3 regions of the Janthinobacterium foliorum genome follow, and region 3 is predicted to be linked to each of the others. Evidence: predicted binding sites of a transcription regulator. Region 3 holds the regulator's gene; each other region holds the start of a gene.
The links. The regulator NrdR, encoded in region 3, represses ribonucleotide reductase genes. The targets are predictions, from matches to a motif close to CACNANATNTNGTG.
Positions count from the first base shown of each region.

Region 1: the regulator NrdR is predicted to act here: its motif matches at 1,779-1,792, upstream of ACZ92H_RS18655 (ribonucleoside triphosphate reductase).
Region 2: the regulator NrdR is predicted to act here: its motif matches at 1,761-1,774, upstream of ACZ92H_RS09825 (ribonucleoside-diphosphate reductase subunit alpha).

Region 1 covers NZ_CDXDQE010000009.1:121,212-125,382, reverse strand. The annotation lists gene ACZ92H_RS18655 (ribonucleoside triphosphate reductase) at 1-1,732, opposite strand, end outside; gene ACZ92H_RS18650 (hypothetical protein) at 1,851-2,267, opposite strand; gene ubiU (ubiquinone anaerobic biosynthesis protein UbiU) at 2,428-3,465, shown strand; gene ubiV (ubiquinone anaerobic biosynthesis protein UbiV) at 3,475-4,171, shown strand, end outside.
Region 2 covers NZ_CDXDQE010000003.1:526,960-531,130, forward strand. The annotation lists gene ACZ92H_RS09815 (sigma-54 interaction domain-containing protein) at 1-1,058, shown strand, start outside; gene ampD (1,6-anhydro-N-acetylmuramyl-L-alanine amidase AmpD) at 1,036-1,647, shown strand; gene ACZ92H_RS09825 (ribonucleoside-diphosphate reductase subunit alpha) at 2,042-4,171, shown strand, end outside.
Region 3 covers NZ_CDXDQE010000017.1:91,359-95,529, forward strand. The annotation lists ZMP/ZTP riboswitch at 276-399, shown strand; gene glyA (serine hydroxymethyltransferase) at 511-1,758, shown strand; gene nrdR (transcriptional regulator NrdR) at 2,200-2,661, shown strand; gene pilV (type IV pilus modification protein PilV) at 2,919-3,509, shown strand; gene ACZ92H_RS26730 (PilW family protein) at 3,506-4,171, shown strand, end outside.

The DNA.
Region 1 (4,171 bases), on a different contig from region 3:
GTGATGGAACAGGGTGGGCCTGCTTGCGGGCGATCAGCTCCGCGTCGCAGGTGGGGCAGAATTCGTGCTTGCCGGCCAGGTAGCCGTGGCGCGGGCAGATGGAAAAGGTGGGCGTGACGGTGATGTAGGGCAGCGAGAAGCGGCTCAGGGCGCGCTTTACCAGCTCGCGGCAGGCATTCGCGTCCGACAGCGCTTCCGTCATGTACAGGTGCAGTACCGTGCCGCCCGTGTATTTGCGCTGCAGGGTGTCCTGCAATTCCAGCGCCTCGAACGGGTCGTCCGTATGGCCCACGGGCAGTTGCGACGAGTTCGTGTAGTACGGATTGTCGGGCGTGCCCGCCTGCAGGATGGCCGGATAGCGCTTGCCGTCTTCGCGCGCGAAACGGTAGGTCGTGCCTTCGGCCGGTGTCGCTTCCAGGTTGTACATATGGCCCGTCTCCTCCTGGAATTGCAGCATGCGGGCGCGCACGTGGTCGAGCAGGCGCACGGCCAGCGCATGGCCTTCGGGTGTCGTGATGTCGTGCGCGTCGCCGCTGAAATTGCGGATCATTTCATTGATGCCGTTCACGCCCAGGGTGGAAAAGTGGTTGCGCAAGGTGCCCAGGTAGCGCTTCGTGTACGGGAACAGGCCTTGCTGCATCAGCTCCTCGATGGTGCGGCGCTTGATTTCCAGGCTGGTCTTGCCCAGCTCCAGCAGGCGGTCCAGGTCGGCCAGCAAGGCCGCTTCATCGCCGCGCCACAAGTGGCCCAGGCGCGCGCAGTTGATGGTCACCACGCCCAGGGACCCGGTCTGCTCGGCGGACCCGAACAGGCCGTTGCCGCGCTTGAGCAGTTCGCGCAAGTCCAGCTGCAGGCGGCAGCACATGGAGCGGATCATGTTCGGCTTGAGTTCCGAATTGATGAAATTCTGGAAGTAGGGCAGGCCGTAGCGGGCCGTCATCTCGAACAGCCGTTCCGCGTTCTCGCTGTGCCAGTCGAAATCCTCCGTGATGTTGTAGGTGGGGATGGGGAAGGTGAAGACGCGGCCCTTGGCATCACCCGCCATCATGATCTCGATGTAGGCGCGGTTGATCATGTCCATCTCCGCCTGCAGCTCGCCATAGCGGAAATCCATCTCCCGGCCGGCGATCACGGGCACCTGCTCGCGCAGGTCGTCCGGGCAGACCCAGTCGAAAGTGAGGTTGGTGAACGGCGTCTGCGTGCCCCAGCGCGACGGTACGTTGAGGTTGAAGATCAGTTCCTGCATGTACTGGCGCACGTCTTCGTAGCGCAGACTGTCCTGGCGGATGAACGGCGCCATGTAAGTGTCGAAGGAACTGAACGCCTGCGCGCCGGCCCACTCGTTTTGCAGGGTGCCGAGAAAATTGACGATCTGGCCGATGGCGCTCGACATGTGCCTGGGCGGGCCAGACTCGATCTTGCCCGGCACGCCGTTCAAGCCTTCGTGCAGCAGGGTGCGCAGCGACCAGCCGGCGCAGTAGCCGGCCAGCATATCGAGGTCGTGGATGTGCAGGGCCGCCTCGCGGTGCGCCGCGCCCACTTCGGGCGGATACACCTGGTCCAGCCAGTAATTGGCGATGACCTTGCCCGACACATTGAGGATCAGGCCGCCCAGCGAATAGCCCTGGTTGGCGTTGGCGTTCACGCGCCAGTCGCGCCGCTCCAGGTATTCATTGATGGATGCGGCGACATCGACCTGGCCGCGCGGGGTGGGAACTGCATTTGTCGTCATGAAACCTCCAATAAACACAACATGCGGTGTTTTCATGGAGATTAATCACTAAATGTAGTGGCGTCAAACGGCGCCTGCCATTGCCTGGCGAATCCTTGATGCAGGTGAAAAAAAATCCTCAGCGGCTTTTCTTCGCGCCCGCCTGGCGCAGGATCAGCCAGGCGGCGCCAAACCAGGCGGCGCCGCAGATGGCGATGCTGATGACGGAGGCGGGCAGCACGTGCAGCCAGATTTCCAGCGCCGAATAAGTGCTCCAGCTGGCCACGCGCGCGTCGAAGGTGACGTAATTGGCCAGCAGCCAGTACACGGCCAGCATGCCCGTGCACAGGCTGACCTGGCGCAGCACGGGCACCTGGCGGCGCGCAAAGACGGCTTGCAGGAACAGCAGCAGCACGCCGGGCCAGGCGCCCAGCGCTTCGGGCGAGAGGATGGAGAGGGCTTCGGCATCGTAGCCGTCGGCGGGCGATGCCCACTGTATTTGCAGCACGGTGAGGAACAGGGTCAGCAGGAAGATGAGCAGCGGTTTGCGGGGCATGGAAATAGGCAGGATCGGATAAGGGTGGCGCATTTTACAGCGTGGTCAAGCAAGTGGAAAACGCGCCAGCCATGCGTGCATTCCTTCACCTGCGTCAAGGACTGCGCGCCCTGCGCGGCGCTATAGTCTGCACCCTGAGCCGACACGGGAACTGAACATCATGATGCTTGAATCAACCACCGCCACCCGCGTGGCCGGGCCGCTGGAACTGGTCTGTCCCGCCGGCAGCCTGCCCGCCCTGAAAGCGGCCGTCGACAATGGCGCCGACACCGTCTACCTGGGCTTTCGCGACGCCACCAATGCGCGCAATTTCGCCGGCCTCAATTTCGATGAAAAGGCCATCGCCGAGGGCGTGCGCTACGCCCACCAGTACGGGCGCAAGGTTTTGCTGGCGCTGAACACCTATCCGCAGCCGCACAACTGGGCCGTGTGGCGCAGCGCCATCGACCGCGCCGCGCAGGCGGGCATCGACGCCATGATCGTCGCCGATCCGGGCCTGATGGCCTATGCGTCCCAGCACCACCCGCAGCTGCGCCTGCATTTGTCCGTGCAGGGCTCGGCCACGAATTACGAGGCCATCAATTTTTACCACGAACACTTCGGCATCGCCCGCGCCGTGCTGCCGCGCGTGCTGTCGATGGCGCAGGTGGAGCAGTTGATCAGCAAGACGGAAGTCGAGATCGAGGTATTCGGCTTTGGCAGCCTGTGCGTGATGGTCGAGGGGCGCTGTGCGCTGTCGTCGTATGCGACGGGCGAGGCGCCGAACACGCATGGCGTGTGCTCGCCGGCGAAATCCGTGCGCTGGCTGGAAACACCGCAAGGGCTGGAATCGCGCCTGAACGGCGTGCTGATCGACCGCTATGCGCCGGGCGAGAACGCCAGCTATCCCACCCTGTGCAAGGGGCGCTTCGAAGTCAACGACGAAGAGTATTACGCCATCGAGGAGCCGGCCAGCCTGAACACGCTGGCGCTGCTGCCGCAGCTGATCGCCATGGGCGTGCGCGCCGTGAAAATCGAGGGGCGCCAGCGCAGCCCTGCCTACGTGGCGCAGGTGACGCGCGTGTGGCGCGAAGCGATCGACGCCTGCCGCGAGGGCAATGCGCGCTACGCCGTCAAGCCGGGCTGGATGGCGGCCATGGACAAGCTGGCCGAGGGCCAGCAGCACACCCTCGGTGCTTACCACCGATCATGGAAATAGAGGATGAACATGCTGAAGCTTTCACTGGGCCCCTTGCTGTATTACTGGCCGCGCGCCACCGTCTTCGAGTTTTACCAGCGCATCGCCGCCACGGCCGTCGATATCGTGTATCTCGGCGAAACCGTGTGTTCGCGCCGGCATGAGCTGCGCCTGGCCGACTGGCTCGATATCGCCGACATGCTGGCCGCTTCCGGCAAGGAAGTGGTGCTGTCGACGCAGGCGCTGATCGAGGCGGGCGCGGAGCTGGCGACCCTGCGCCGCATCACGGCCAATGGCCGCTACACGGTCGAGGCGAACGACATGGGCGCCGTCCACTGCATGGAGAAGGGCGCGCCCTTCGTCGCCGGGCCGCACCTGAACCTGTTCAATGGCCCCAGCCTGCAATTGCTGGCGCGCCTGGGCGCGCAGCGCTGGGTCATGCCGCTGGAAATGGGACAGACGGCGCTGGCCGAGATGCAGCGCCAGAAGCCGGACGGGCTGGAGACGGAAGTGTTTGCCTACGGCCGCATGCCGCTGGCATTTTCCGCCCGCTGCTTCACGGCGCGCAACCGCAACCTGCCGAAGGACGATTGCGGCTACAGCTGCCTGGAAGAGCCGGACGGCCTGCTGCTGCGCACGCGCGACGAAGTGCCGTTCCTCGTGCTCAACGGCACGCAGACGCAGTCGGCGCTGGTCTACAACTTGGTGCGCGAACTCGACGCCATGC
Region 2 (4,171 bases), on a different contig from region 3:
TGGCCGCCGCCGGCATGCCGGCGGCGCCGCAACTGATCGGCAACTCGCCCGCCATGCAGGCGCTGCGCGCGCAGATCCGCCGCATTGCCGGCAGCGGCGCACCGGTGGCCATCCGTGGCGAATCGGGCAGCGGCAAGGAGCTGGCGGCGCGCGCCATCCATGCGCAGGGCGCGCGCGCGGGCTTGCCGTTTATTGCCGTCAATTGCGGCGCCATTCCCGAAGCGCTGATGGAGGCGGAATTCTTTGGCTGCCGCCAGGGCGCTTACACGGGCGCCCTGCATGAGCGCCAGGGCTTGTTCCAGGCGGCGCATGGCGGCAGCCTGCTGCTCGATGAAGTGGACGATTTGCCGCTGGCCATGCAAGTGAAGCTCTTGCGCGCCCTGCAGGAGCGCCGCGTGCGCAAGCTGGGCGGCAGCCGGGACGAAGCCGTCGACGTGCGCATCCTGTGCGCCAGCCAGCACGGCCTGGCGCGCGGCGTGGCGGCCGGCACGTTTCGCCGCGATTTGTATTACCGGCTGAATGTCATCGAGCTCGCCGTGCCGCCGCTGCGGGAACGGCTGGCCGATCTGCAGGTATTATGTGAGGCTATCCTGACGCGCCTGGCGCCACGGCAAGGCGTGCGCCTGGCGCCGTCCGTGCTGGCGGCGCTGGCCGCGCATGCGTTTCCCGGCAATGTGCGCGAACTGGAGAACATGCTGGAGCGGGCGCTGGCTTTTGCCGACGATGGCGTGATCGTCGCCGATGGCCTGGGCTTGCCGCCGGCGGCGAGCGCCGGCACCGGTGCCAGCATCACGCCCTTGCGGCCGGCATCGCCAGTGCCGGAACGGCAATTGTCGCTGCCCGGCATGGCGCCGCGCAGCATGGCGCCGGTGTTGCCGCTGGCATGGTATTTGTGCCAGGCGGAGCGGGAAATGATCACGCTGGCCCTGGTGCGGGAACGCTATCACCGCGCGCGGGCGGCGCAGCAGCTGGGCATCAGCGTGCGCCAGCTGCGTTACAGGATGCACAAGTTGACGATACAGGAGCCCCGCTTTGATGACGGCATGGAAGATAGATGACGATGGCTGGTGCGATGGCGCCGTGCGCTACGACTCGCCGTACTGCGATGCGCGCCCGGAAGGGGCGCAGATCGACTTGCTGGTGATCCATAATATCAGCTTGCCTGGCGGCCACTTTGGCGGGCCGCATGTGTCGGACTTGTTTACCGGCCGGGTAGATTATAATGCCGATCCTTCTTTTGCCGACCTGCGTGGTTTGCAGGTCTCGGCGCACTTTTTTGTGCGGCGCGACGGTGCGCTGTTGCAATATGTTTCGGCTGACCAGCGCGCCTGGCATGCCGGCACGTCCTCGTTCGAGGGACGCCCGCAGTGCAATGGCTATTCCGTCGGTATCGAACTGGAAGGTTCGGACTTCGTCCCCTTTCAGCCGCGGCAATACCGCGTGCTGGCGGCACTGACGGCGGCGCTGGCGGCGCGCTACGGGCTGGCGCATGTGCGTGGCCATGAGCATGTGGCGCCGGGAAGGAAGACGGATCCGGGGCCGTTTTTTGACTGGCATTTCTATCAAGAATGCTGGCAGGAAACCCAGCGGGAACGGCCTGCGTTAGCGCTTACTACGCGGGCATTGGGCTTCCCGCCGCCGGCCTGAAAAGTCAACCGAAATCGTAGAAGAAAGCACAAAAAATTACGCCGGCCGATGCCGGAAAACTATTGCATCCCCTTTCGATGGGCACTACAATTAGTACAGAAATTGGATTTAAAGACTATATCTAGTGCCACCTCAGACGTTTTCAGAATTATTGTCAAAGCCACTCTACTTGCTGTCATGGCAATGGAAACTGGCGGTTCACCACCCTTGATCGTGTTTCGCGCCAGCCAGGCAGGGCGGTTTGGCGATATGGATTCTGACCCTGTTCGTGCATTATGAATTTACTATTTAGCAACACTATTACCTGAAGAAACCCTGACCATCGGGCGTTCTATTCAACCACACACGCGGCAGCAAAACTGCAGGCTGACTTTAGCTGACAACGGGAGCTTCAATGCAATCACCTCAAGATATTTCCATCCATCCAACGCCAGTATCGCCAGCGCCAGGCGCGGCCAATAGCGTGGCGAGTACGGGCGCGGCCTTGGGCGACTATCGCATCATCCGCCGCAACGGTGCGGTGGTGGCATTTGAGCCTTCGAAGATCGCCATCGCCATGACCAAGGCGTTTTTGGCCGTTAACGGCGGCCAGGGCGCCGCGTCGGCCCGCATCCGCGAACTGGTGGAACAATTGACGGACGGCGTCGTGGCCGCGCTGGTACGCCGCCACCCGGGCGGCGGCACCTTCCATATCGAAGACGTGCAGGACCAGGTGGAATTGTCGCTGATGCGTTCGGGCGAGCACGACGTGGCGCGTGCCTACGTGCTGTACCGTGCCAAGCACATGGAAGAGCGCCGCCTGCAGAAGGAAGCGCAAGGCGCTTCCGCGCAAGTGACCGCACCGCAACTGAACGTGACCGACAACGGCGTGCGCCGCCTGCTGGACATGCAGGAAGTGCGCGACCTGATCAACGCTGCCTGCGCCGGCCTGGAAAAGCACGTCGATGCCGATGCCATCCTGGCGGAAACCGTGAAAAACCTGTACGACGGCGTGCCGGTGGAAGAACTGCACAAGTCGGCCATCCTGGCGGCGCGCGCGCTGATGGAAAAAGACCCGGCCTACAGCCAGGTCACGGCCCGCATCCTGCTGCACACGGTGCGCAAGGAAGTGTTCGGCAAGGAAGTGCCGCAAGCGGCCGCTGCCGCCGAATACCTGACATATTTCCCGCAATACATCGCCAAGGGCATCGCCGCCGAGCTGCTGAACCCGGTACTCGCCAGCTTCGACCTGGAGCGCCTGGCCAAAGCCATCGTTGCCGACCGCGACTTGCAATTTGGCTACATCGGCCTGCAAACCCTGTATGACCGCTACTTCCTGCACATCCAGGACGTGCGCATCGAAATGCCGCAGGCGTTCTACATGCGCGTGGCCATGGGCCTGGCGCTGAACGAGGCGGACCGCGAAGCGCGCGCCATCGAGTTCTACAGCCTGCTGTCCTCGTTCGACTTCATGAGCTCGACCCCGACCCTGTTCAACTCGGGCACCCTGCGCTCGCAGCTGTCGTCGTGCTACCTGAGCACCGTCTCCGATGACCTGGAAGGCATCTACGACGCCATCAAGGACAACGCGCTGCTGGCCAAGTTCGCCGGCGGCCTGGGTAACGACTGGACGCCAGTGCGCGCCCTGGGCGCCCACATCAAGGGCACCAACGGCAAGTCGCAAGGCGTGGTGCCTTTCCTGAAAGTCGTCAATGACACGGCCGTGGCAGTCAACCAGGGCGGCAAGCGCAAGGGCGCCGTCTGCGCCTACCTGGAAACCTGGCACATGGACATCGAGGAATTCCTCGACCTGCGCAAGAACACGGGCGATGACCGCCGCCGCACGCACGACATGAACACGGCGAACTGGATTCCCGACATGTTCATGAAGCGCGTCATGGAAAAAGGCGAGTGGACCTTGTTCTCGCCGTCGGACACGCCAGACCTGCACGACAAGGTCGGCAAGGCCTTTGAGCAGGCTTACGTGGGCTACGAAGCCAAGGCCGCCGCCGGCGAAATCCGCGTCTTCAAGAAGATCGCCGCACTGGACCTGTGGCGCAAGATGCTGTCGATGCTGTTTGAAACGGGCCACCCATGGATCACGTTCAAGGACCCTTGCAACATCCGCAGCCCGCAGTCGCACGTCGGCGTCGTCCACAGCTCGAACCTGTGCACGGAAATCACCCTGAACACCAGCAGCGATGAAATCGCCGTCTGCAACCTGGGTTCCGTGAACATGCCGGCGCACATGAAGGAAGGCAAGCTCGATCACGTCAAGCTGGCCAAGACCGTCCGCACCGCCATGCGCATGCTCGACAACGTCATCGACATCAATTACTACGCCGTCGACAAGGCGCGCAATTCGAACATGCGCCACCGTCCGGTCGGCATGGGCGTGATGGGCTTCCAGGACTGCCTGCACATGATGCGCATCCCGTTCGCCTCGGACGCCGCCGTGTCGTTCGCCGACACCTCGATGGAAGCCGTCTGCTACTACGCCTACCTGGCGTCGACGGAACTGGCCGAAGAGCGCGGCCGCTATGAA
Region 3 (4,171 bases):
ATTTTTCTTGTTGTGACTGTGGGCGCTTGCTGGAAAGCCATGTAAAAGCAGCATGCAAGTTGCACCGCAGCATTGTAGATCCGGGGTGCGCATTGGCAAGCTTCGTAACATACGCTTACACGCCCTGGCTAGGTTTAAGTTCAGCTTAAGAACTGGCGCATCTGCCCCGGGCATGGCCCGTGGCGCGCCCGGGCGTTGGCGGCGCGCGGCGATTATAGCCGCACAGCTGCATTCCTTGCTCAATTTGGGCACTTAACTTACAATTTGATTTCCATTACGTCTCACGTGACTGGCGAAAAGTCGGCGATCTGCCTGGAAGGCGATCGGCAAACCGGCGAAAGGTGGGCACCCACCGGGAAACGTGAGATTTTTCATCAGCCGTTCGCCTGGGTAGCCACTATGGAAATGCACGAAGAGGCTGCCTGTCAAATGTTGTTATTCACTTAACGCCGGCTCCCCTCATTCGATCCAACCTGCCAGTACAAGCACCCTCATACTTGGAGTTTTTACATGTTTGCAAAAGATCACAACCTCGCCAACGTCGATCCAGAACTGTTCGCCGTCATTCAAAAAGAAAATACGCGCCAGCACGACCATATCGAACTGATCGCCTCGGAGAACTACACGTCGCCAGCCGTAATGGAAGCGCAAGGCTCGCAGCTGACGAATAAATATGCGGAAGGCTATCCAGGCAAGCGCTACTACGGTGGCTGCGAATACGTGGACGTCGCCGAGCAATTGGCCATCGACCGTGTAAAACAGCTGTTCGGCGCCGAGTGCGCCAACGTGCAGCCGAACTCCGGCTCGCAGGCCAACCAGGGCGTCTTTTTCGCCATGTTGAAACCAGGCGACCTGATCATGGGTATGTCGCTGGCCGAAGGCGGCCACCTGACCCATGGCATGCCGCTGAACATGTCCGGCAAGTGGTTTGACGTCGTGTCGTACGGCTTGACGGCCGAAGAAGACATCGACTACGAAGCCATGGAACGCCTGGCCCGCGAGCGCAAGCCAAAACTGATCATCGCCGGCGCCTCCGCGTTCTCGAAAAAGATCGACTTCGAGCGTTTCAGCAAGATCGCCAAGGAAGTGGGCGCCTACTTCATGGTTGACATGGCCCATTACGCCGGCCTGATCGCCGCCGGCCTGTACCCGAATCCCGTGCCATTCGCCGACTTCGTCACCTCCACCACGCACAAATCGCTGCGCGGCCCGCGCGGCGGCATCATCCTGATGAAGGCCGAACACGAAAAAGCCATCAATTCGGCCATCTTCCCTGGCATCCAGGGCGGCCCGCTGATGCACGTGATCGCCGGCAAGGCCGTCGCCTTCAAGGAAGCGCTGAGCCCGGAGTTCGTCGAATACCAGAAGCAAGTGATCAAGAACGCCGACGTGCTGGCAAAAACGCTGATCAAGCGCGGCCTGCGCATCGTTTCCGGCGGCACCGAATCGCACGTCATGCTGGTCGACCTGCGCGCCAAGAACCTGACGGGCAAGGAAGCCGAAGCCATCCTCGGTTCCGCGCATATCACCTGCAACAAGAACGGCATCCCGAACGACCCGCAAAAACCGTTCGTCACCTCGGGCATCCGCCTGGGCAGCCCGGCGATGACGACGCGCGGTTTCAAGGAAGCCCAAGCGGAAGAAGTGGGCAACCTGATCGCCGACGTGCTGGATAACCCGCATGATGCCGCCACCATCGAGCGCGTCAAGGCGGCCGTGAAAGTGCTGGCCGACGCGCACCCTGTGTACGCTGCTTAAGAGCCTGTTCCGGTAAAGGAATACATCCGCAGCAGACAGCCCCTCGGAAGCGGGTACTGCGTTGCTCGTCGTAGCATGGCCCGCCATGCGTCCTCCTCGCGCCTTGTCCGCGCGACCGATGAGTAATCTGCTGCAGACGCTCCTTACCGGAATAGTCTCTAATTATTTGTCCAGAATGTGTCATACGGAGTAAGATTCTGTATGACACATTCCAGTCGTGCCCAAGGGCGCCCGGAGTGATCCAGGCGCTTTTTATTTAACAACACCCGACCAAGACCCTCGCCAGCGGAAGGGAAGGTGGCCAGGAAGCGCCAGCGTGCGAAGGTACGGACGCCGAGCCGGTGAGCATCGCAGGCCGCGTGTGCCGACGCGCAGCAGGCGTTGACAGCTGTTCCAAGGCGGCGATTTCCGTAATCATTACTATAAAGTTCTATCCAGCCCATGAAATGTCCATTCTGCCAGCACGGCGACACCCAGGTTCTCGATACGCGCGTATCGGAGGAAGGGGATGCCATCCGGCGCCGGCGCCGCTGCAGCAAATGCGACAAGCGTTTCACCACCTACGAGCGCATTGAACTTATCATGCCGGCCGTCGTCAAAAAGAATGGCAGCCGGACGGAGTTCGCTGCGGATAAGTTGCGCGGCAGTTTGATGCTGGCCTTGCGCAAGCGCCCCGTCGCGGCCGCCTCCGTGGATACGGCTATCGCTTCCATCCAGGAAAAACTGCTGACGAGCGGCTTGCGCGAAGTCGATTCCGGCTATATCGGCGAACTCGTCATGCAGGAACTCAAGCGCCTCGACAAGATCGCGTATATCCGCTTTGCATCCGTGTACAAGAATTTCGAGGACCTGGCCGAATTCCAGGATGCGATTGCCGAAGTGGGACAGGCGCGCAAGCCCTGATGCCGTTGCAATGGCGGGGTGGATCGTTCGTCCCGTTTGTTCGTTCGGCCCGCACGCGCTGTTCCTGTTGTCTGTTGCTCGTTGCTGTCTTCACCACGCCGGCGTTGGCCTGGCAAGCCGACTGATCAATTACCGCGCCGTTTTTTTCCCCATATCGCCGTGCTGTTTGCGCTAGCGCAGAGCGGGGGCGGTGCGCGCGCCTATCTTGTAGCTGGGCCGCCTGTTCCTGCGACTCTTTCTGCGGAAGGGAGCTTCTCATGCGCAATGGTGGTCGCGCTCATCATTTGTCCGGTGGCAGCAGCCTGGTCGAGGTACTGGTGTCGCTGCTGCTGTTGGCGCTGGGCCTGCTGGGCGCCAGCATCCTGCAACTGACCTCCCTGCGCGCGCGCCACGAATCGGCGCTGTTGTCGGCGGGCGCGCAGCTGGCCGCCGGCATGGCCGAGCGCATGCGCGCCAACGCTACGCTCATGTACGGCCCCGATGCGGGCAACCCTTACCTGGGACTCTCGTATGCCGCATCGCCGGATGGCGCCGCGCCTGGCGGCGCGCCGGCCTGCTTCGGCGCCGCCGCCTGCAGTGCTGCGCAGCTGGCGCAATTCGATATCGCCGAATGGAAACAGCAGCTGCATGCCGCCTTGCCTGGCGCCCGCGTGCAGGTCTGCCGTGACGCGCAGGCGTGGGATGGCGCGGCGCAAGGTCTGCACTGGAGCTGCAGCGGCAGCAAGGGCGCGCCCATCGTCATCAAGCTCGGCTGGCGCGGCCGCCAGCCCGATGGCCAGCCGGCCGTGAATGGGGCGGGCGAATCGCTGCCCAGGGTGGTCTTGCAGCTGGGCGGAGGTGGTGCGTGAGCACCGCACGGCGTCGTGGCATGAGTCTGGTCGAACTGCTGGTGGCCTTGTCCCTGGGCGCCATGCTCATGCTCGCTGCCAGCGCCGTATTGCTGGCGGCCAGCGGCAGCTATGCCGGCCAGTCCGCCGGCGCGCGCCTGGACGACAACGGCCGCTATGCGCTCGACACCATCGCGCGGGCCGTGCGCCAGACGGCGTACGTGAACTGGGACAGCAGCGCTGCGCCGCTGTTTCAAGCCGACTATGACAGCGCGAATATCGCCGGCCTCGACGCGCACGGCCTGGGCAAGAACAGCGAGGGCATCAGCCAGCCATTGCCCGATGCCATGCACGGCAGCGACGTGCTGGCCTTGCGCTACGACGGCGCCGGCGATGAGGCGGGCGGCGACGGCTCCGTCCTCAATTGCGCCGGCTTCGGCGTGGGCGCCGCGCACTCGGAGGCGCAGCGGGGCTGGAGTATTTTCTATGTAGCGCAGGGTGCCGATGGCGACGGGGAATTACGCTGCAAATACCGTGGCGCCAACGGCTGGGGCGCGGACGCCATCATCCGCGGCGTCGATACGTTCCAGGTGCTGTACGGCCTTGACACGGATACCCCGCCCGATGGCGTGGCCAACCAGTATGTGAATGCCAGCGTGCTCGATGCGGCTGACGCGGCGCTG